2 regions of the Klebsiella sp. Sb-30 genome follow, and region 1 is predicted to be linked to the other one. Evidence: predicted binding sites of a transcription regulator. Region 1 holds the regulator's gene; the other holds the start of a gene.
The links. Region 1 encodes sigma-54, which starts transcription at its own class of promoters, with help from an activator protein. Its sites were predicted from a motif close to GTTGGCACANNTTTCGCTNT; they were not measured.
Positions count from the first base shown of each region.

Region 2: hydN (electron transport protein HydN) is a predicted target of sigma-54. The motif match lies at 5,896-5,915, and genes of this name have one in related genera.

Region 1 is NZ_CM172749.1:549,701-561,811, forward strand. It holds gene rapZ (RNase adapter RapZ) at 1-426, opposite strand, end outside; gene ptsN (PTS IIA-like nitrogen regulatory protein PtsN) at 472-960, opposite strand; gene hpf (ribosome hibernation promoting factor) at 1,033-1,320, opposite strand; gene rpoN (RNA polymerase factor sigma-54) at 1,343-2,776, opposite strand; gene lptB (LPS export ABC transporter ATP-binding protein) at 2,824-3,549, opposite strand; gene lptA (lipopolysaccharide ABC transporter substrate-binding protein LptA) at 3,556-4,101, opposite strand; gene lptC (LPS export ABC transporter periplasmic protein LptC) at 4,070-4,645, opposite strand; gene kdsC (3-deoxy-manno-octulosonate-8-phosphatase KdsC) at 4,642-5,208, opposite strand; gene kdsD (arabinose-5-phosphate isomerase KdsD) at 5,223-6,227, opposite strand; gene AC236I_RS02655 (calcium/sodium antiporter) at 6,224-7,201, opposite strand; gene mlaF (phospholipid ABC transporter ATP-binding protein MlaF) at 7,413-8,231, shown strand; gene mlaE (lipid asymmetry maintenance ABC transporter permease subunit MlaE) at 8,231-9,013, shown strand; gene mlaD (outer membrane lipid asymmetry maintenance protein MlaD) at 9,018-9,569, shown strand; gene mlaC (phospholipid-binding protein MlaC) at 9,588-10,223, shown strand; gene mlaB (lipid asymmetry maintenance protein MlaB) at 10,223-10,513, shown strand; gene ibaG (BolA family iron metabolism protein IbaG) at 10,650-10,904, shown strand; gene murA (UDP-N-acetylglucosamine 1-carboxyvinyltransferase) at 10,959-12,111, shown strand, end outside.
Region 2 is NZ_CM172749.1:1,112,624-1,124,734, reverse strand. It holds gene norV (anaerobic nitric oxide reductase flavorubredoxin) at 1-568, shown strand, start outside; gene norW (NADH:flavorubredoxin reductase NorW) at 565-1,698, shown strand; gene AC236I_RS05350 (HoxN/HupN/NixA family nickel/cobalt transporter) at 2,042-3,088, opposite strand; gene hypF (carbamoyltransferase HypF) at 3,085-5,319, opposite strand; gene hydN (electron transport protein HydN) at 5,332-5,859, opposite strand; gene AC236I_RS05335 (LacI family DNA-binding transcriptional regulator) at 6,007-7,020, opposite strand; gene ascF (PTS cellobiose/arbutin/salicin transporter subunit IIBC) at 7,287-8,729, shown strand; gene AC236I_RS05325 (6-phospho-beta-glucosidase) at 8,758-10,182, shown strand; gene hycI (hydrogenase maturation peptidase HycI) at 10,760-11,230, opposite strand; gene AC236I_RS05315 (formate hydrogenlyase maturation HycH family protein) at 11,223-11,633, opposite strand; gene AC236I_RS05310 (NADH-quinone oxidoreductase subunit B family protein) at 11,630-12,111, opposite strand, start outside.

The DNA.
Region 1 (12,111 bases):
GTGTACCGACATCTCTGAAGTGTCGACGATCAGGTCGGCGCGGGAACGCAGCGGCTCCAGCAGCGCGCTCTCTTCGTCAATCGCGCTTTCCAGCGACAGATTTTTGCTCGATAGCGGATGCAGACGACGGGTGTCGCTGTAGCGGCGGATCAGCGTATTGCGGTCAGCATCAAGGAACAGCAGCTGAGGGGAAAATGCCTCAGGCAGGTTTTTCATCGCCTGTTCAAAGATCTCTGGCGATTCCGGCATGTTACGCACGTCAATGCTGACGGCGGCAGAGATGTTTCTGTCGGCCAGCGATCTCGCCAGCTCAGGCAACAGCACTACCGGCAGGTTATCTACGCAGTAGAAGCCCATATCTTCCAGCGCCCGCAGAGCGACGGATTTCCCCGAGCCTGAGCGGCCGCTGACGATCATCAGTACCATGTACCGTTTCTCCTCAGTACGATAAAGGGTAGGGGGCGACGGCCGTTATACGTCATCGTTGCTTCCTGCTTCGGTGATGATCTCATACAGCTCTTCATCGCTTTGCGCTGCGCGCAGGCGACGGCAAATCGTTTTATCCGCCAGTCGTTTTGCAACCAGAGACAGCGTATGCAGATGGGTTTTGGTCTGGTCAGCCGGGACCAGAAGCGCAAACAGCAGATCGACCGGCTGATTGTCGATGGCATCAAATGCGATCGGAGTCTCCAGCTGGACAAACACGCCAACGGCGCGCAGCGTATCCTCTTCAAGTTTACCGTGCGGAATGGCAATCCCGTTGCCAATCCCGGTACTGCCCATTTTCTCGCGGGTAAGGATCGCCTCAAACACCACCTGCGGCGGCAAACCTAACTGTTTTGCTGCCAGTTCACTGATGATTTCCAGCGCGCGCTTTTTGCTCTGGCAGTGAACCTGGCTACGGGTACATTCCTGGTTAAGGACGTTGCTCAGTTGTAGAGCCGAATCGTTGTTCATCATAATTTCACCTGAGCGCGCCCCTTGCCTGCTACCGATGAAGGCTGGCAGCAGGCAAGGGCGGCGCCCGGACAATTAGTGTTGTTTTAGTTTATCTTTATGTTTTGTTAACTGTCTTGCCAGCTTATCGATGAGTCCATCGATAGCGGCATACATATCCTGCCCTTCCGCACTGGCATGGATTTCGCCACCGTTGACATGCAGATTGGCATCCGCAATTTGCGTCACCTTCTCTACTTTTAACACAATATAGACCTGATTGATCCTGTCGAAAAACTGCTCCAGCTTGCTGAACTTCGCATTAACGAATTCGCGCAGTGCAGGGGTGATCTCGACGTTGTGTCCTGTAATGTTGAGCTGCATAGTGTCTTCCTTATCGGTTGTATCAAACCAGTTGTTTACGCTGGTTAGATGGCGGAATGGATAAAGACTCTCGGTACTTAGCGACGGTACGACGTGCCACCATGATACCCTGTTCGGACAGGATGGTGGTCAGCTTACTGTCACTCAACGGCTTCGCGGGATTCTCCGCGGCGATTAACTTCTTCACCAGCGCACGAATGGCCGTCGACGATGCCTCGCCGCCGCCTTCCGTATTCACGTGGCTGGAAAAGAAATATTTCAGCTCAAAAATACCGCGCGGACTGTGCAGATATTTTTGGGTGGTAACGCGTGAAATGGTGGATTCATGCATTTCGACGGCCTGAGCAATATCCGCCAGCACCATCGGTTTCATGAACTCTTCACCCTGATCGAAGAAGGCCTGCTGCTGTTCGACGATGCAGCGGCTGACGCGCAACAGCGTATCATTGCGGCTTTCCAGACTCTTGATCAGCCAGCGAGCTTCCTGCAGGTTGCTGCGGATAAACTGGCTGTCTGCATCATTGCGCGCGCTATTGCCCATGGCCGCGTAATGCTGATTAATCTTCAGACGTGGGATGCTGTCGGAGTTAAGCTCCACGACCCAGCGGCCGCTGACCTTACGTACCAGCACGTCGGGAATGACGTATTCCGGCTCGCTGGTCTGAATCGACTGACCGGGGCGCGGATCGAGGGACTGGATGAGATTAACGGCTTCTTTCAGCACCTCTTCTTTCAGTCGGGTGACGCGCATCAGGGAGCGGAAATCATGGTTGGCGAGCAGATCGAGATGATCGCTGATGATCAGCCGGGCTTCTTCCAGCCACGGCGTCTCTTTAGCATATTGGGAAAGCTGAACCAGCAGACAGTCGCGCAGATCTTTTGCCGCGACGCCGACCGGGTCAAAGCGCTGGATACGCTTTAGCACCGCTTCCACTTCTTCGAGACCAATGTCGTCATCGTCGATACTCTCGACAATATCTTCCAGCCGAATAGTGAGATAGCCGGTGTCATCAACGGCATCGACAATCGAGGTGGCAATGGCGCGGTCGGTGTCGGTAAACGGCGTCAGTTCAACCTGCCACATCAGGTAATCCTGCAGGCTTTGGGTCGTTTCGCCTTGATAGACAGGCAGCTCGTCGTCCTGGTAATCAACGCCGTTTCCGGACGGGGTGCCGGCGGTGTAGATTTCATCCCAGCTGGCGTCGAGCGGCAGCTCTTCCGGCATATCTTTTTGTTCAAGAGCGTCGACGGTGTCCAGCGATTCGCGGTCCTCGACCTCTTTGGTTTCTACCTCATCGTGAAGATCGGTTTGCTCAAGCAGCGGATTACTCTCCAGCGCCTGCTGGAGTTCTTGCTGGAGTTCTAACGTGGACAGCTGCAGCAGGCGAATAGCCTGTTGCAGTTGTGGCGTCATGGCAAGCTGTTGGCTTAGCCTTAATTGCAAACCTTGCTTCATATTCAGGGCTAATATCTCCGGCTAAAACGTCTGTAACCTCTACCCTATCAGAGTCTGAAGTCTTCCCCAAGATACACGCGCTTAACCTGCTCGTCTTCAAGGATTTGCTGCGGGGTGCCGTGGGCGATCAGGTGGCCCTGGCTGACGATATAGGCGCGTTCGCAGACGGCCAGCGTCTCCCTGACGTTATGGTCGGTGATCAGCACGCCAAGACCGCTGTCGCGCAGATGTTCGATGATGCGTTTGATATCAATAACGGAAATGGGGTCAACGCCGGCAAAAGGCTCATCCAGCAGAATGAATTTCGGATTAGCGGCCAGCGCGCGGGCGATTTCAACGCGGCGGCGTTCACCGCCGGAAAGCGCCTGTCCCAGGCTGTCGCGCAGATGCTCGATGTGAAATTCTTCCATCAGCTCTTTCGCGCGGTCTTCACGCTGCTCGCTGCTGAGATCGTCGCGAATCTGCAAAACCGCCATTAAATTATCGTACACGCTCAGGCGGCGGAAAATGGAAGCTTCCTGCGGCAGATAGCCGATCCCCCGACGCGCGCGGGCATGCAGCGGCAGCAGGCTGATATCTTCATCGTCGATAATAATGTTGCCAGCGTCGCGCGGCACAATGCCGACCACCATGTAGAAGGTCGTGGTTTTACCGGCGCCGTTTGGCCCGAGGAGGCCAACGATCTCGCCAGAGTTCACGGTCAGACTGACATCTTCCACCACGCGGCGGCCTTTATACGCCTTGGCGAGATTCTTTGCGGTTAATGTTGCCATAACGAATTAGTTACCCTTCTTTTGCTGGTTGGTGCTTTTGTCTTGCAGCTGCGAAGGAACCAGAACCGTCGTCACGCGTCCGCCTTTATTGCTGAACGCCTGCATTTTCTGCTCTTTCACCAGATAGGTAATTTTGTCGCCCTGGATGTTGCTATCGATCTGTTCCAGATGCGCATTACCGGTCAGGACGACGAAATCATTCTGCAATTCATAGTGCATTTTTTGCGCGCGGCCTTTCACCGGCTTGCCGTTGTCCTGCATCTGGAAGAAGGTTGCCGGATTACCGTAACCGTCGATCACTTCTTTACCTTTTTCACCGCCAGGACGGGTCACCACCACCTTATCGGCGTTGATTTTAATGGTCCCCTGGGTGACGACGACATTACCGGTGAAGGTGACGACATTGCCCTGCATATCCAGTGACTGCTGATCGGATTCGATGTGAATCGGTTGATCGGTATCGCCGGTTTTTGCCAGTGCCGGCAGGCTGGCGGCCAGTAAGGCGCTGGCGAGCGCAATCTTAAGGCTGAGTTTGTTTGTTCTGAATTTCATAAGAGGTTCTAACCTTTTCAATCAGCTCGGCAGTTTTGCTGCGTAAATTTCCGCGCATTTTCAGGCCGCTGGAATTAAATGTCGTCCCGTACAACGTCACCATGTCATCAGAGGTAACATCTTGCGTCACCAGGTTTATCTGGGCGTTATCCGTCGTAATTTTGCGCAATTGAGAGTCCGCGCTCAGCGCGTCCACCTCTACGTTTCCGTAAAGATACAGCATGCGGTCTTTAGTCAGTTTGGCTTTATCCGCTTTGATAGACCAGGTGGGTACCTTGTTGGTATCAAATGTGGTCATCACCGGTTTGGTGAACCACGAGACTTCCTGGGCGGAAAAATACTCCACGTGCTCAGCGATTAAGCGGTAGTTAAGCGCCCCTTCCGGGCTGTAAACAACGGTGTCGGTATGTTCACTGGTATAGGTCGGGTCATCAGGATTGATCTCTTGCTGAGTGGTATCGTCCGTACCCGCCAGATTCAGGCCGATCAGAATAAGCGCGACCAGCGATAGTAAAATGATAACCCAACGTCTGGTTTTACTCATATTGATTGCCCTTTGGCCTCATCCAGCTTGCCCTGCGCCAATAGTAACAAATCGCAGACTTCGCGTACCGCTCCGCGTCCACCGTTGATGCGGGTAACATAATCTGCGCGCGGTAGCAGCAGCGGGTGCGCATCCGCCACTGCCACGCTTAAACCGACCTCGGCCATCACCGGCCAGTCGATCAGATCATCGCCGATGTAGGCAACTTCGTCCGGGCGAACGGCCAGCTTGCGCAATAATTCGCGAAATGCCAGCAGTTTATCGGACTGCCCCTGATACAGGTGCGTAATACCCAGCGTCTGACAACGATCTTCTACCAGTTTAGCTTTTCGTCCGGTAATAATCGCGACTTCAATACCTGAGGTCAGCGCGCAGCGAATTCCGTAACCGTCGCGAACGTTAAACGCCTTCAGCTCTTCACCGCTGTTGCCCATGTAGATCAGGCCATCGGACAGCACGCCGTCTACGTCGAGGATCAATAAACGGATCTTCGCCGCCCGATCGATAAATTCAGGGCTTACTGGCCCGTAGCAGGTTTCCTGCAGAGCATCAGCATTATTCATTATTTTATCCTTACTTACACTACGCCTGCGCGCAGGAGATCGTGCATATGTACCACACCCAACAGGCGGTCGCCATCGGCAACTAACACACAGGTGATATGGCGAGATTGCATCAGGTTCAGCGCATCGACGGCAAGAATACCGGGGCGAATGCGAATGCCGCCCGGTGTCATGACATCGGCAATACTGGCATTACGCATATCGACCCCGGTATCAAACACCCGGCGCAGGTCGCCATCGGTGAAAATACCGATGATGTTCATGTCATCATCACAGACAGCCGTCATGCCTAAATTTTTACGTGTGATTTCCAGCAGCGCATCGCGCAAGGTGGCCTGCACATTGACGTGCGGGATTTCATCACCCGTATGCATAATATCATTGACCCGCAACAGCAGCTTACGACCCAGTGCGCCGCCAGGATGCGACAGCGCAAAATCTTCAGCGGTAAAGCCGCGCGCTTCCAGCAGGGCAACCGCCAGCGCATCGCCCATAACCAGCGCGGCGGTGGTGCTGGAGGTCGGGGCCAGCCCTAACGGACAGGCTTCTTTCAGTACCTTCACGCAAAGATGGATGTCCGCGGCGCGCGCCATGCTGCTTTCCGGACGGCTGGTCATGCAGATAAGAGGCACCTGCAGGCGTTTAAGTACCGGAATCAGCGCCAGGATCTCGTTCGACTCGCCGGAATTCGAGAGCGCGATAACCACATCCTTCGGCGTCACCATGCCTAAATCGCCGTGGGCCGCTTCGCCGGGGTGCACAAAAAACGACGGCGTACCGGTGCTGGCAAACGTTGCCGCCATTTTACGCCCGATATGACCGGATTTGCCCATCCCCATCACCACGACTTTGCCCGCGCAGCGGAAGATCTTCTCGCAGGCATGGGTGAAATCTTCATTAATGTACTGATCGAGTTGAGCCAGACCTTCACGTTCAATTTCCAGAACTTCACGTCCTACCCGTTGAAAGTCAAAATCCGTTGGCAAATCTATTTGCGACATAGTGTTATCCCGATTCATTCAACGAAGAGCGGTGCTGCCCAGTACAGCATCGCCAACCAAACCACAAAACCGCCGACCAGCAGCGCACCCACCAGGCGACCGGGTTGCCATTTGCGACGCCAGCATAGCAGGACGAATATCACGCTGACGAACAGCATCACGGCATAGTCGCGCGTAAAGGCCTCCGGTGCGAATGCTCCCGGGGCGATCAGTGCCGGTAATCCGAGAACCAGGGCGATATTCAGGATATTCGCGCCGATAATATTCCCGATAGCGATATCGTCTTCCCCTTTTCGCGCCCCGGCAATCGTCGTTGCCAGTTCCGGCAGGCTGGTGCCGATCGCCACCACCGTTAAGCCGACGGTGAGCTCGCTGATAGCGAAGTAGTTTGCCAGCACGGTAGCATTATCCACGACCATTCGGGTTGCCATGGGCATCACAATCATGGCTACACCCAGCCAGAGCAGGGCCACGGGAAGCGAACCTTCCCGCGGAAGCTCCGCCATCTGTTCCCGGGTCAGGCTATCGCTGCCCTGACGTTCCGCCAGCCGGGCGATTTTAATCGTAAACAGCAGCCACAGCAGGGCGAGCGCCAGTAAGAAAAGACCGTCCATACGGGACAGTTGCCCATCGTACAGCACAAAGCTTGCCAGCAAACTGACCAGCAACATTAGCGGTAACTCGCGGCGCAGGATATCAGAATGCACGGTAAATGGACGCAACAAGGCAGCGAGGCCGAGTATTAATAATATATTGGTAATATTGGATCCGAGCGCCGTGCCGATCGCCAGATCGGTCTGTCCGTGCAGAGACGCAGCGGCGGAAACGATGATCTCCGGCAGGCTGGTGCCGATACTTACCACCGTCATCCCGATAATGAGCGGGGGGATCCCTATCATGCGGCAAAGTATTGAAGCGGCGTAGACCAGACGATCGGCGCTGTAGACTACCAGCAGTAAACCAATTATTAACAGAGCCGTCGCTAAGAGCATCTAAAGTCCTTTCTTCAGGTATAATCGTTGATTCGCTGTAGCGGTCCATCTGCAGCGTAACGAATTCTTAATTTTGACTTTATGTTTGTCAAAAGTAAAACAAATGCCAGCTTTCGCTAACCCAGGCAGGTAAGATTCTGTAAAAATGTTGGGTTTGTGGCGAAGGTACGCGCCATGCTTAGCCCGAGGGATGTTTAGTAAGGATGATTTTATGAGCCAAACTCTGGCGAATTTGGTCGAAGTACGCGGTATCCGCTTCTCTCGCGGCGATCGCGTCATCTTTGACGATATCTCGCTGTCAGTGCCGCGCGGTAAGATCACGGCGATTATGGGACCATCGGGGATCGGTAAAACGACGCTGCTGCGCCTGATCGGTGGGCAGATCCCGCCGGATAAAGGTGAGATCCTGTTCGATGGTGAAAACGTGCCGCAGATGTCACGCTCGCGCCTGTATACCGTGCGTAAGCGCATGAGCATGCTGTTCCAGTCCGGAGCACTGTTCACCGATATGAACGTGTTCAATAACGTAGCCTACCCGCTACGTGAACATACGCGTTTGCCGGAGGCGTTACTGCATACGACCGTCATGATGAAGCTTGAAGCGGTCGGGCTGCGCGGAGCGGCGAAATTAATGCCTTCTGAACTCTCAGGCGGGATGGCGCGCCGCGCCGCCCTGGCCAGGGCTATTGCGCTGGAGCCGGACCTGATTATGTTCGACGAACCGTTTGTCGGACAGGATCCCATCACCATGGGCGTGCTGGTTAAGCTGATCTCAGAACTCAACAGCACGCTGGGCGTGACCTGTATCGTGGTGTCACATGACGTGCCAGAAGTGCTGAGCATTGCTGATTACGCGTATATCGTGGCGGACAAAAAAATCGTGGCTCACGGCAGCGCGCAGTCGCTGCGTGAAAACGGCGACCCGCGGGTTCGCCAGTTCATTGATGGTATTGCCGATGGTCCGGTACCGTTCCGCTATCCGGCCGGGGACTATCAGCATGATTTATTAGGCAAGGGAGCGAGCAACTGATGCTGCTAAATGTGCTGGCATCACTCGGACACCGGGGAATTAAAACGACCGCGGCTTTCGGGCGTGCCGGATTAATGCTTTTCAATGCGGTAGTGGGCAAGCCGGAATTTCGTAAGCATGCGCCGCTGTTGGTCCGTCAGCTCTACAACGTTGGCGTGCTATCGATGCTGATTATCATCGTGTCGGGGCTGTTTATCGGCATGGTGCTGGGGCTGCAGGGCTATCTGGTGCTCACCACCTATAGTGCGGAAACCAGTTTAGGCATGCTGGTGGCGTTATCCCTGCTGCGCGAACTGGGGCCGGTGGTTGCTGCGCTGCTGTTTGCCGGGCGTGCGGGTTCCGCGCTGACCGCGGAAATTGGCCTGATGCGTGCGACCGAACAGCTCTCCAGCATGGAAATGATGGCGGTCGATCCGCTGCGGCGCGTGATTTCCCCTCGCTTCTGGGCAGGGGTTATCTCGCTGCCGCTGTTGACCATTATTTTTGTCGCCGTGGGCATCTGGGGCGGCTCGCTGGTGGGCGTAAGCTGGAAGGGGATCGACAGTGGCTTCTTCTGGTCTGCGATGCAAAATGCCGTTGACTGGCGAATGGACCTGGTTAACTGCCTGATTAAGAGTCTGGTGTTTGCCATTACGGTGACATGGGTTGCGTTATTTAATGGTTATGACGCTATCCCCACTTCCGCCGGGATTAGCCGGGCAACGACGCGTACCGTGGTGCATTCGTCGCTGGCGGTTCTGGGGCTGGATTTTGTGCTGACTGCGCTGATGTTTGGGAATTGAGTTCATGCAAACGAAAAAAAGTGAAATCTGGGTAGGTGTGTTCTTACTGGTTGCGTTGCTGGCTGCGCTGTTTGTCTGTCTCAAAGCCGCCAACGTGACCTCTTTACGTACCGAACCGACGTACCGTATCTATGCGACCTTTGACAATATTGGTGGGCTGAAGGCGCGTTCTCCGGTCCGCATTGGCGGTGTGGTCGTGGGCCGGGTTGCGGATATTACGCTTGACCCGAAAACCTACCTGCCGCGCGTTGCGCTCGATATTGATGAGAGCTACAACCATATTCCTGATTCCAGCTCGCTGGCTATTCGTACCTCAGGCCTGCTGGGAGAACAGTACCTGGCGCTGAATATCGGTTTCGACGATCCGGAACTGGGGACGTCTATCCTTAAAGATGGCAGCACTATTCAGGACACCAAGTCAGCCATGGTTCTGGAAGACCTGATTGGTCAGTTCCTTTATAGCAGTAAGGGCAGTGACAATAAGAATTCTGGCGATGATTCGGCAGCGACAGAGAGTCATACTGACGCCACGCCACCGGCCGCCACGACGCATTAATTTCAGGAGAGACACCCTATGTTTAAACGTTTATTGATGATCGCCATGCTGGTGATTGCTCCCTTGACGGCTGCTACGGCGGCGGATCAGTCCAACCCCTATAAGCTGATGAACGAAGCGGCGCAGAAGACCTTCGATCGTCTGAAAAATGAACAGTCGAAGATTCAGGCTAACCCGAACTATCTGCGTGATATCGTTGACCAGGAGCTGATGCCGTATGTCCAGGTGAAGTATGCCGGCGCGCTGGTTCTGGGCCGGTATTATAAAGATGCGACCCCGGCGCAGCGCGAAGCCTACTTTGTCGCCTTCCGTGAATACCTGAAGCAGGCCTACGGCCAGGCGCTGGCTATGTACCATGGTCAAACCTACCAGATTGCTCCGGAACAACCGCTGGGCGATGCAACGATCGTCCCTATTCGCGTGACGATCGTCGATCCCAATGGCCGCCCTCCGGTACGCCTGGATTTCCAGTGGCGTAAAAACACCCAGACCGGTAACTGGCAGGCTTACGATATGATTGCCGAAGGGGTGAGCATGATCACCACCAAACAAAACGAGTGGAGCGATCTGCTGCGCACCAAAGGCGTTGATGGCCTGACCGCGCAACTGAAGGCGATCTCCGCGCAGCCGATCACTCTGGAACAGAAAAAATAATGACCGGGCAGCTGAGCTGGACTCGCGACGGCGAGCGACTGGCGCTGCACGGGGAGCTGGACCAGGATCTGCTGGTCCCGCTCTGGGAAGCCCGTGCGCAGGCGACCGATGGCGTGTCGACTATCGACCTGAGCGCACTAACCCGGGTGGATACCGCCGGCCTGGCGCTGCTGATGCACTTTGTGGCGTTAATTCGTCACCAGGGCCGGGAGGCGAAACTGATTGGTAAGAGCGACAACCTGCAAACTTTAGCCAGTCTTTACAACCTTCCCGCCGATATGATCCCATAGTTTTTCAGTGCGTTACTGCTGAGGTTATCCTGAAAGCCCCATCAATATCTTCGATGGGGCTTTTTGCTTATTTAAGACCGCGCCACTTTCCTCTAAGATGTTGGGCTATTTTCACTACCAGATAAAATTTGAACCCATGGAAAATCATGAAATTCAGACCGTGCTGATGAACGCACTCTCCCTTCAGGAAGTCCACGTCTCTGGCGATGGCAGTCACTTTCAGGTTATTGCTGTGGGTGAGATGTTTGACGGCATGAGCCGGGTAAAGAAACAGCAGGCTGTCTACGCTCCGCTGATGGAATACATTGCCGACAACCGCATTCATGCTCTGTCGATCAAAGCATTTACCCCGCAAGAATGGGCCCGGGACCGCAAACTCAACGGCTTTTAAGCTGCAGGGATGTTCCCCGCAGCGTATGTGAATTCTTAACAGAGAACAGAATCAATGGATAAATTCCGTGTTCAGGGGCCGACACGCCTCCAGGGGGAAGTCACCATCTCCGGTGCGAAAAATGCCGCCCTGCCGATCCTCTTTGCCGCCCTGCTGGCAGATGAGCCGATTGAGATCCAGAACGTACCAAAACTGAAAGACATCGATACCACGATGAAACTGCTGAGCCAGCTCGGCGCCAAAGTGAAGCGCAATGGGTCAGTCTGGATCGATGCGGGTCCGGTCGACGTCTTCTGCGCGCCGTACGATCTGGTCAAAACGATGCGTGCTTCTATCTGGGCGCTGGGCCCGCTGGTGGCGCGCTTTGGTCAGGGACAGGTTTCACTGCCGGGCGGTTGTGCTATCGGTGCGCGTCCGGTCGATCTGCATATTATTGGCCTTGAGCAGCTGGGCGCAGAGATCAAACTGGAAGAAGGCTATGTGAAGGCGTCGGTTAACGGACGTCTTAAAGGCGCGCATATTGTGATGGATAAGGTCAGCGTCGGCGCGACCGTGACCATTATGAGTGCCGCGACGCTGGCGGAAGGCACCACCGTGATTGAAAACGCCGCTCGCGAGCCGGAAATCGTCGATACGGCGAACTTCCTCAACGCGCTGGGCGCGAAAATTAAAGGTCAGGGGACTGACCGCATCACCATCGAAGGCGTAGAACGTCTGGGTGGCGGCGTATATCGCGTTCTGCCTGACCGTATCGAAACCGGTACTTTCCTGGTCGCTGCGGCAATCTCCGGCGGTAAAATTGTTTGCCGCAACGCACAGCCTGATACCCTGGATGCCGTACTGGCCAAGCTGCGCGATGCGGGCGCCGATATCGAAACCGGCGAAGACTGGATTAGCCTGGATATGCACGGCAACCGCCCGAAAGCCGTCAATGTGCGTACCGCGCCACACCCGGGTTTCCCGACCGACATGCAGGCGCAGTTCACGCTGTTGAACCTGGTTGCGGAAGGGACCGGCGTGATTACCGAAACGATCTTTGAAAACCGTTTCATGCATATTCCGGAACTGATCCGTATGGGTGCACACGCGGAGATCGAAAGCAATACGGCGATATGCCACGGCGTGGCGCAGCTCTCCGGTGCGCAGGTGATGGCAACCGACCTGCGTGCGTCAGCAAGCCTGGTCCTGGCCGGCTGTATCGCGGAAG
Region 2 (12,111 bases), 560 kb from region 1:
TAAAAACGAAATACTGACCAACGTCTTCCGCTCAAAAGGGGTGCTGGTCGGCACCTCGACCATGAATAATGTGATGATGCCGAAAATCGCCGGACTGGTTGAAGAGATGACCGGCCTGCGTTTTCGCAATAAGCGCGCCAGCGCCTTCGGCTCTCACGGCTGGAGCGGCGGTGCGGTCGATCGCCTGTCCACCCGCTTACAGGATGCCGGTTTTGAAATGTCCCTGAGCCTGAAGGCCAAATGGCGCCCGGACCTCGACGCGCTGGAGCTGTGCCGCGAACACGGCCGTGAAATTGCCCGCCAGTGGGCGCTCTCCCCGCTGCCGGTCGCCGCAGTACAAACCGCGCCGGAACAAGAAAACTGCGCCTGTGCCGCGGCAGCAGCAGCCGATCTCGGCCCGTCGATGCAGTGCAGCGTCTGCCAGTGGGTTTACGATCCGGCGAAAGGCGAACCGAACCAGGATGTCCAGCCGGGGACGCCGTGGAGCGAGGTCCCGGATAACTTCCTGTGCCCTGAGTGCTCTCTCGGCAAAGATGTCTTTGACGTTCTGGCAACGGAGGCAAAATGAGTGATGGCATCGTCATCATCGGCTCGGGCTTTGCGGCCCGTCAGCTGGTGAAAAATATCCGCAAGCAGGATACCCACATTCCGCTGACGCTGATCGCCGCCGACAGCATGGATGAGTACAACAAACCGGACCTCAGCCATGTGGTCAGCCGCGGCCAACGTGCCGACGATCTGACCCTGCAAACGGCGGGCGAATTCGCCGAGCAGTACCATCTGCGTCTGTTCCCGTACACCTGGGTCAGTGACCTCGACGCCGCAGCGAAAGTGGTGAAAAGTCAGGATCGCGAATGGCGCTACGACAAGCTGGTACTGGCCACCGGCGCCGCACCGTTTATCCCGCCGGTACCCGGGCATGAACTGATGCTGACCCTCAACAGCCAGCGCGAGTACGGCGCCGCGCAGAGTCAGCTCCACGATGCGCAACGCGTGCTGATCGTCGGCGGCGGCCTGATTGGCTGCGAGCTGGCGATGGACTTCTGCCGCGCCGGGAAGGCGGTGACGGTAGTCGATAACTCCGCCAGCGTGCTCTCAGCATTGATGCCGCCGGAGGTCAGCAGCCGTCTGCAGCATCGGCTCACCGATATGGGCGTACACCTGATGCTGAAAACGCAGCTTGAAGGGCTGGAGCAAACCGCCGACGGCATTCGCGTCAGCCTCGACCGTCAGCGCAGCGTCACCGTCGATGCGGTGGTCGCCGCCGCCGGTCTGCGCCCGGAAACGGCGCTGGCGCGCCATGCCGGGTTGATGATTCGTCGTGGCGTGGTGGTGAACAGCCGGTTGCAAACCAGCGATCCGGCAATTTACGCCCTCGGCGACTGCGCGGAAATCAATGGCAGCGTCCTGCCGTTTCTGCAGCCGATTTTACTGAGCGCGATGTGCCTCGCTAAAAACCTGCTGTCGCAGGCGAACGAACTGACGCTGCCGCCGATGCTGGTGAAGGTTAAAACGCCGGATCTGCCGCTGCATCTGGCCGGTGAGACACAGCGGGACGATCTGACGTGGAATCTGGTTGCCGCCAAAGAGGGGGTGGTGGCGAAAGGGGTGGATGCCGCCAACCAGCTGCGCGCCTTTGTGGTCAGCGAGGACCGAATGAAAGAGGCCTTTGCGTTGCTCAAACAATTGGTGCGTTAAGCGGCCCGAACGGGCGTTATTCCCGGGGCGCGGCGTAAACGCCCTACCCGGGCGACCGATTCTGCGCCGTTATTTTGCCGGGTGGCGCGATGCTTACCCGGCCTACATTTCGGCCCTCACCCCGTAGGCCCGCGCAAGCGCAGCGCCGCCGGGTAGCACACCCGCTGTGTGCTTTTGTGGTCATACCGCTCGACCCTCATCCCGTAGGCCCGCGCAAGCGCAGCGCCGCCGGGCGGCACACCCGCTGTGCACTTTTGTGGTCATACAACTCGACCTTCACCCCGTAGGCCCGCGCAAGCACAGCGCCGCCGGGCAGCAGACCGGCCTGGCTCAGGTAGCCCGACTAAACGCCGCGAGAGCCGGGGGAATCTGCAACCTGGCGCGCCAGATTATCGTATCCGCGCCAGCGATAGTTAATCACCGACAGCACCCAGCAGGCGACAAACAGCCCGATGACCACAAAACCGGCGTCGCCGAGATTATCGTTCAGCGCGGCGACCCAGCGCCATAGCCCGCCGCTGAACGAAAACTTGTCCATCAGCAGCCCCAGCGCTTCCAGACCACCGATAAATAACGCCACCACCACCGACGTGCCGGTAATGGTCATATTGTAATAGAGCTTGCGCTGCGGCTTGCTAAACGCCCAGCCGTAGGCGCCGACCATCAGCACATTATCGAGGGTATCCACCAGCGCCATCCCGCTGGCAAACAGCGCCGGAAAGACCATGATCGACCAGATAGACATTCCGCTTGACGCGCTGGCGGCAGAAATCCCCAGCACGCCGATTTCGGTGGCGGTATCAAATCCGAGGCCAAACAGAAAGCCCACCAGATACATCTGCCAGCTACGGCTAATCAGACGAAAAGTTTTACCGAACAACCAGCTCATCATGCCGCCGCCGGTCGCCACCTCATCGCTCACCTTACCGCCTCTCTTCCACGTGCGAAAGCTGCGCCAGACGCTGCGTAAAATCACCAGGTTGATAAACGCCATCAGCAATAAAAACAGCGCCGACACCGCGGTGCCAATCACGCTGCCGGTATCATGCAGCCAGCTCATCTGCTGGCCGAAAGCGGTGGCGGTGGCGGCAATCGCCGCCGAAGCCAGCACCACAATCGACGAGTGGCCAAACGAGAACCAGGCTCCGACGGCAAAAGGCCGACGCCCCTGCTGCATCATTTTGCGGGTGACGCTGTCGATCGCCGCAATATGGTCGGCATCGACCGCATGGCGCAATCCGTATCCCCAGGCCAGCAGACTCGCCGCCATCAGCGCGCCGCTATCGCCAAACGCCTGCCAGGCCCAGCCCCAGGCGAGCAGATTTGCCACAACCAGTCCCAACACCAGCGCAGCGGCACGCGGCTGCTGGCGTAAAATTGTCACTATCATGATGATATCCTGTGAGCCTGCCAGCGGGCTGCGGCCACGACCGCCTGACCAAACGCGATAGCCCCATCTCCGGCAGGGAGCTGCTGCGGAAACAGCAGAGTAAAATCCGCCAGATAAAAGGTCAATCGTGAGACCAGCAGCCGGTTATGCAACACGCCGCCGCTGAATGCCAACGTAGTCATCCCGCGCGACGTTGCACAATCGCGCGCCATCGCGGCCACTCCGCAGGCCAGCGCATCATGAAAGGCCCAGGCTTTTTGTTCGCGGCTCGCCCGCCATCCTAGCCACTGCGGCCAGAAGGTGGCCAGATCCAGCTCGCCCGCCTGCCACGGCAGGCGAACAGGATGCGCAACGCCATCGCAAGCGGTGGCCAGCGCCTCCAGCCGGCAGGCCGCCTCCCCCTCATAGCTCAGGCAGTCCGGCGCGCAGCCCAGCGCGCAGGCCACGGCATCGAACAGGCGTCCGCAGGATGACGCCTTCGGCGCATTCATTCCCCGATCAATAGCCCGCGCCAGCAGCGGCCAGTTGTGCTGGCGCAACGCCGCGGTTTGCGCATCGTTTTGCCAGTCGTCAACGTAGGCCAGGCAATGGGCCAGCAGATTACGCCACGGCTGACGAGCCGCCAGGTCGCCGCCGGGGAGCGCCACCGCCGGCAATCCGCCCAGGCGTTCACACTCCCGGTAATTCACCCGCAGACACTCGCCGCCCCACAGCGCGCCGTTTTCCCCCATGCCGATACCGTCGAGGACCACGGCAATCACATCGCCGCCATCCAGCGGCCAGCCGTGTTCCGCCAGGCAGGCGGCGGCATGGGCATGGTGATGCAGGACGCGCTCAACCGGCAGCGCCAACGAGGTCGCCCACTGCGTCGAACGGTAGCCCGGATGCGTATCGCTGACCACCAGGCTGGGGTTAAAGCCATAAACCGCCTGCATCAGACGCCGCGCCTGATGCCACTGCTGTTCTACGCCCTCATCGCCGAGGTCGCCGAAGTGCTGACTCAGTACCGCCTGCTCTCCGCGCGCCAGACAAAAGGTATTTTTCATATCGGCGCCGAGGCACAGCAGCGGCGGCACGTCGTGAAACCCCGGCGGTAATGGCATCGCATCAGGCACATAGCCTCGCGAACGACGTAGCATTTCACCACTTTGCCGCATCACCGAGTCGTCCATCCGCTGCACAATGTCGCGGTTGTGCAGCAGAAAACCATCGGCAATCCCGGCCAAATCACGCAGCGCATCGACGTTGGCGATCGCCGGCGGCCGTCCGCTCAGGTTGCCGGAGGTCATCACCAGAGGGCGCGCCAGCGCCTGCAAAACCAGATGCTGCAACGGATTAGATGGCAGCATCACCCCCACTTCATTCAGCGCTGGCGCAATGTCGTCACACAGGCCATCGACCTGCGATTTCTCTATCAATACGATGGGTGCAGCGGGTGACGTCAGTAACGCCTGCGCCGCTGCCGGCAGGCTATCCGCCGCCGGCAGCATCACCGCCAGCGGCTTTGCCGGACGATGTTTGCGTGTGCGTAACGCCGCCACCGCGCGCGGATTACCGGCATCGCACACCAGATGAAAACCGCCCACGCCCTTGATGGCGACAATCTGCCCGGCCTGTAGCTGATGAATCGCCGCCTGCAATGCCGCTTCTCCGACCAGCGACTCGCCTTCCGCGCGCCACTCCAGACGCGGGCCGCAGTCGGCGCAGGCCACCGGTTGAGCATGAAAACGTCGGTCGCCAGGGTGGCGGTACTCGGCCTCGCAGCGCGGACAGAGTGGAAAAGGCGCCATCGAGGTAAAGGGGCGGTCATAGGGCATCGCGCGAATAATGGTGAAACGCGGCCCACAGTGAGTGCAGTTAATAAACGGGTAGCGATAGCGGCGATCCCGCGGATTGTTCATCTCCGCCAGGCATGCCGGGCAGGTGGCCGCATCGGGCACAATCTGGGTACGCATACTTCCGCCGCCGCTTTCGCGAATGGCGAAATCCTGCGGCAGCGTACGCCAGTGAAACGGCCGGGTTTCCACGCTGTCGATACGCGCCAGCGGCGGACAGCGGCGGGTCAGCGCGGCGAGAAACGCCGCCTCATCGCCCAACAGGCGCACCAGTACGCCGTCACCGTCGTTACATACGTCGCCGCAGCGTGCTGACTCTTGCGCCAGCTGCCAGACAAAGGGGCGGAAGCCCACCCCCTGCACTTTACCGCGAATGCGAATCTGCACTCCGTTCATCGTGCCGCCGCCTTACCAGGCCAGCGCCGTACGACGACGTTTTTCGCTATTCATCTGCTCAAGCTTATTGCGGTCCACGCAAATCAGCGCATGCGTCGGGCAGGCCTCTATACAGGCGGGGCCCTCTTCCCGGTGATGGCAAAGATCGCATTTATTGGCTTCCGCTTTTTCCGCCATCACGTTCAGCCCGGCACCGCTATGACGAATCACCGGACGCACGACCACCTCCATCGCGCCGTAGGGACAGGCCACCACGCAGGTTTTGCAGCCGATGCAGCGCTCCTGCATCACGTGAATAAAGCCTTTATCCCGGGCGATCGCGCCGTTCGGACAGACGTTGGCGCACGGCGCGTCTTCACATTGGCGGCAGGCGGTGGCCGTCGAGACGTTAACGCCTTTGATCACATGGATACGCGGTAAGAAGGATTTTGGCGTCAGCGCGGCGCAGTCCTGATTTTCCTGATGAGAGACCACGCAGGCCACTTCGCAGGTGCGGCAGCCGATGCATTTGCTCGCGTCGGCAATAATGAAACGGTTCATCCATTTCTCCAGCTGTAAGAAGGTTACGCGGCGGAGTATGCATAATACGTTCCAACTTTTATCACGCTGATAATAAAGGAAATGAATAACCTAAAGACGGGGAACAGATTCTGTCATCGTCACATCTGACGATGACAGATGACGACGTCAGGCGAACGGTCCCGGGGCAATCGAGTCACGTTCAAGCAGCTCACCGGGGAAGGTTTGCTGATATTTTAAATCGCCGCCGTCGAGCATAAAGATCAGTCGGTTAATACTCTCCTTGATCATCTCCGTCACCGGTATTTTGACGCTGGAGAGCGCCGGAACCATATACGGCGCCAGCACGATATCATCGAAGCCGATGACCGAGACCTGCTCCGGAATCCGCACGCCCTGCTGATGTAGCTGCTTCATCGCGCCAATCGCCATGTCGTCATTGCTCGCCACCAGCGCACTGTAACGGGCATCGCGCTGACGCAGCGTCGCTACGCCAGCCGCGCCGCTTTCCGGCGTCCACTTGCCCTCAACGATCAGCTCATTATTCAGCGAAATCCCGTGTTTCGTCAGCGCATCTTTATAGCCGGAAAGGCGTTCAATCCCGGTAGGCGAATCCAGTGAGCCGGTGATAAACGCGATATCACGATGGCCGCGGGCAATCAGTTTTTCGACCGCCGTAAATGCCGAGGCTTTTTGATCGGACCAGACGCAGTGGCTGGCGTTGCGCCGCAGGCGGCGGTTGAGCACCATAATCGGCTGCGGCTGGTTTTCCACGATTTCGTCCATTTCATCAACGCTGAGAAAACGCGGATAGATGATAATCGCGTCGCAGCGCAGGTCGAGCAGGTACTGGATCGCCTCGCGCTCTTCTTCCGCGCTGTGCTTGCCGTCGGCCAGAATCAGCTGCCGTCCCTTGTCTTCCGTCATCCGCGCAACGTGAAACAACAACTCGCTAAAATAGACCCCGTGATAAAGGGTGTTGGTCACTACCAGCCCCAGCGTCTGGCTCTTTTTGGTCGCCAGATTACGCGCCAGCAGATTGGGCCGGTAGCCGCTTTCCGCCACGGCCTGAAATACGCGATCTTTCGTTTCCTGGCTGACATAGCCGTTACCCGACAGTACCCGGGAAACGGTCGCTTTCGAGACTCCCGCGCGTTTCGCCACCTCCAGCATCGTTGCCATGTTGTTCTTCCTGTTGCAAAAGATGCCCGCAGTGTACTGCACACCTCGCCGTTTTACAGCTTTGACTCGCGCGCAGCGCAGATTCTTAGCTGGCTTACATAGCGATCAAAATCACAAAACGAAAAAATGATTTTTTTATATCTTGTTAGAACGAATGAAACTCATCATGATTTTGTGGAACCGGTTTCCTATATATCCCTGATAGCGCACGATCCTCAGGTGCGATAACCAGCCAGTACCCTATTGATTAAACAGGATAAAATCCGATGTCTAAAAATTACGCAGCCCTGGCAAAGCAAATTCTGACGGCAACAGGCGGGGCGGATAACATCACGGCAGTCACCCACTGTATGACCCGCCTGCGTTTTGTGGTCAAAGATGATGCGCGGGTGGACAGCGCCGCGCTGAAAAGCCTGAAAGGCGTGCTTGGCGTGGTGCGCAGCGACAATCAGTGCCAGGTCATCATCGGCAATACGGTATCGCAGGCGTTTCGCGAAGTGGTCAACCTGCTGCCGGACAACATGCGCCCCGCGGAACCTCAGGGAAAACCGCCGCTGACGGTAAAGCGTATCGGCGCCGGGATCCTCGATGCCCTGATCGGCACCATGTCACCGCTGATCCCCGCCATCATCGGCGGATCGATGGTCAAACTGCTGGCGATGATCCTTGAGATGAGCGGCGTCCTGCCTAAAGGTGCGCCCACGTTGACTATTTTGACCGTCATCGGCGACGGCGCCTTTTTCTTCCTGCCGCTGATGGTCGCCGCCTCTGCGGCGGTAAAATTCAAAACCAATATGTCGCTGGCGATTGCCATTGCCGGGGTGCTGGTCCATCCGAGCTTTATTGAGCTGATGGCCAAAGCGGCCCAGGGTGAGCACGTCGAGTTCGCCTTTATTCCGGTGACGGCGGTGAAATACACCTATACCGTTATTCCGGCGCTGGTGATGACCTGGTGCCTGTCATATATCGAACGCTGGGTCGATCGCATTACTCCGGCGGTGACGAAAAACTTCCTCAAGCCGATGCTGATCGTGCTGATCGCCGCTCCGCTGGCGATCCTGCTGATAGGCCCGCTCGGGATCTGGATCGGCAGCGCCATCTCCGCGCTGGTGTACACCATTCATAGCTATCTGGGCTGGCTGTCGGTGGCCATTATGGGCGCCCTGTGGCCGCTGCTGGTGATGACCGGGATGCACCGCGTTTTCACCCCAACCATTATTCAGACCATTGCGGAAACCGGTAAAGAAGGGATGGTGATGCCGTCAGAAATCGGCGCCAACCTGTCGCTGGGCGGCTCATCGCTGGCGGTAGCCTGGAAAACCAAAAATCCGGAGCTGCGCCAGACTGCGCTGGCGGCCGCGGCCTCCGCCATTCTGGCCGGTATCTCCGAACCGGCGCTGTACGGTGTCGCGGTGCGCCTCAAACGTCCGCTCATCGCCAGCCTGATCAGCGGCTTTATCTGCGGCGCGGTGGCCGGTATCGCCGGGCTTGCCAGCCACTCGATGGCGGCACCGGGCCTGTTCACCAGCGTCCAGTTCTTTGACCCGGCTAACCCGATGTCTATCGTCTGGGTCTTCGGCGTGATGGCGCTGGCGGTGGTGCTCTCGTTCGTACTGACGCTGCTGCTCGGCTTTGAAGATATCCCGGTGGAAGAGGCCGCAGCCGATGCCAGAGCGCGCCAGACCACGACCCGACCATCACACGTCTGAACACTATTTTTTGTAAGCGAGGTAACGCATGTCGACTTTTCCACACGGCTTTTTATGGGGCGGCGCGCTGGCCGCAAACCAGTCTGAAGGGGGGTATCTCGAGGGCGGCAAAGGGCTGACCACCGTGGATACGCTGCCCCATGGCGCGAACCGCATGCCGGTAAAGCTCGGGCTGGAGAAGCGTTTTCAGCTGCGTGACGATGAATTTTACCCGAGCCATGAGGCCATCGATTTTTATCATCGCTATAAAGAGGATATCGCCCTGATGGCGGAGATGGGCTTTAGCGTCTTCCGCACCTCAATTGCCTGGAGCCGCCTGTACCCTAACGGCGATGAGCTGGAGCCGAATCAAGAAGGGATCGCCTTTTATCGCTCGCTGTTTGAAGAGTGCAAAAAGTACGGGATTGAGCCGCTGGTAACCCTTTGCCACTTCGATGTGCCGATGCATCTGGTCATTGAATACGGTTCATGGCGCAATCGTAAAATGGTGGAGTTCTTTACCCGCTACGCCCGCACCTGCTTTGAAGCCTTCGACGGGCTGGTGAAATACTGGCTAACCTTCAATGAAATCAACATCATGCTCCATAGCCCCTACTCCGGCGCCGGGCTGGTGTTTGAAGAGGGAGAGAACCAGGAGCAGGTGAAGTACCAGGCGGCGCACCACGAGCTTATCGCCAGCGCGCTGGCGACCCAAATCGCCCACGAGGTCAACCCGCATAACCAGGTCGGCTGCATGCTGGCGGGCGGCAATTTTTATCCCTGGTCCTGCAAGCCTGAAGATGTGTGGATGGCGCTGGAGAAAGATCGCGAAAACCTCTTCTTTATTGACGTACAGGCGCGCGGTGCTTATCCGTCTTATTCGGCGCGCGTGTTCCGCGAAAAAGGCGTGACCATTGAAAAGCAGCCGGCCGATGACGAGATCCTGAAGAACACCGTCGATTTTGTCTCATTCAGCTATTACGCCTCTCGCTGCGCGTCGGCAGACATGAACGCCAACAACACCAATGCGGCAAACATTGTTAAATCGCTGAAAAACCCGCACATCAAAGCCAGTGAATGGGGCTGGGGCATTGATCCGCTCGGCCTGCGCATCACCATGAATATGATGTATGACCGCTATCAGAAGCCGCTGTTCCTGGTCGAAAACGGCCTCGGAGCCCGGGACGAGATCGATGCCAACGGCGAGATTCACGATGACTATCGCATCAGCTATTTGCGCGAGCATATCAAAGCGATGCGCGATGCTATTGAGGACGGGATTCCGGTGATGGGCTACACCAGCTGGGGCTGTATCGATCTGGTTTCTGCTTCAACCGGCGAAATGAGCAAGCGCTATGGCTTTGTCTATGTCGATCGCGATGATGCCGGCAACGGCACGCTGGAGCGTAAGCGTAAAAAATCGTTCTGGTGGTACAAGAAGGTGATTGCCAGCAACGGCGAAGACCTCGAGTAGAGCATATATTGCCGGGCAGCGCTGTGGCTGCACCGGCCCACGGTTTTGTCGGCCGGATTCGAGTAGAGCGCGTATTGCCGGGCGGCGCTGTGGCTGCACCGGCCCACGGTTTTGTCGGCCGGATTCGAGTAGAGCGCGTACTGCCGGGCAGCGCTGTGGCTGCACCGGCCTACGGTTTTGTCGGCCGGATTCGAGTAGTGCGCGTATTGCCGGGCGGCACTGTGGCTGCACCGGCCCACGGTTTTGTCGGCCGGATTCGAATAGAGCGCGTATTGCCGGGCGGCGCTGTGGCTGCACCGGCCCACGGTTTTGTCGTTTTGTAGGCCGGATAAGGCGTTAGCCGCCATCCGGCTCGGGCATGGTCCGCAGATGCCGCGGCGCGCGTTTGCGGCCATACTCCGCGTCGCTCATCGGCAGACAGCCAACAAATCCACGCACCAGCGCTTGAGCGGCATAGCCAACCCGCTATTAACCCATCCACGTTAGCCTTGTCACCCCCAGCTCCTTGAGATGGCGTAGGCGAAAAAGCGTATTGCCTGACCCGGCTAAACATTCGCGTAAGCCCGGATGCCAGACGCTATGCGTCTGCCGCCTCCAGCTGTGCAAAACCGCCGTTCCCCTGCCAGCCGCTAAGCTGGTGATATACCACCTCGACCGCATCCTTAATTGGCTGGGTCATCGGGTAATAAAAGCCGACGATATCCGGCTGAATCCCGAGAAAAATGACCTCACCAACATCCTCTTGCAGCTGATCGATCAGATAGTTGAGCGGCATATTGTGGGTGGTCATCATAAACATTTCGGCAATATCGTCCGGGTCAACGAGGCGGATTTCTCCGGGGTTGAGCCCCATATCGGTAGCATCGACGATCAGCAGGCGATCGGGACGTAGCTCGCGAATGGCGACGATGTCGTTTTCCGGGGCGCTGCCGCCATCGATCACCACCCATTCACCGACCGGCCTGGCGGCGCACATCTCCGCCAATAGCGGGCCTGCGCCATCATCGCCCATCATGCTGTTGCCAACACAAAGTAAAACATCAGTCACGGAGTCTCCTCACCATCAGATAGATGGCGCTTTCCTGGTGAATATCGTGCAGCATGCTGAGCATCGTTTTGCTCCACGCCTGCTGTTCGGCGGTCTGCCGGGCCTGTGCTTTATCGAAGGCGTTGGCGAGCATCGTGACATGATTGCTGTCGATCACTATCTCGCCGTACTTCGGCACGCCCTCCATTTTACGCCGTGCGGTGCTGCCCTCTTCGAGAGTGGCAATCCACGCCAGATAGTCCTGCCACGGGCAGCTTAGCGCTGCCTCCAGGCAGTCGATGACGCCGAGGTGGTGGCCAATCGCCAGGCTGTAATAGACCACCTGTTGCGCCTGATCGGGCGTCGCGTCGTTCTCATCAATAAATTTACGGCTCAGCTGACTGAACACCACCGTCTCGCTCATCGGATACGCGCCCCCTCGACCACCTGGTTCAGATGGGTGACGATCTCAGTCAGACGCGGATCTTTCTCCGCCTCCAGCCAGCGCACCACCTGACTATCGCCCTGCGCCAGCAGACGCATGTAGTCATCGGCAATCTGGCGGCCATAGCGATAGCCCGCCAGGCGACGCGCTTCACGATCGATGCGCACCCGCAGCGGCTGCACCATGCCGGGGTGGAGAATTTCCGCCGCTTTGTCATCCTGCTCGCCCGGCAGACGGGCGTGAATTTTCTGTTCCAGCAGACCCAGCGCCATCGCAAAGCCATATAGCGTGGCGGCAGGCGTCGGCGGACAGCCCGGAATATAGACGTCCACCGGGACAATTTTGTCGGTTCCGCCCCAGACGCAGTAAAGGTCGTGGAAGATACCGCCGCTGTTGCCGCAGGCGCCGTAGGAGATGCAGATTTTCGGATCCGGCGCCGACTGCCAGGCACGCAGCG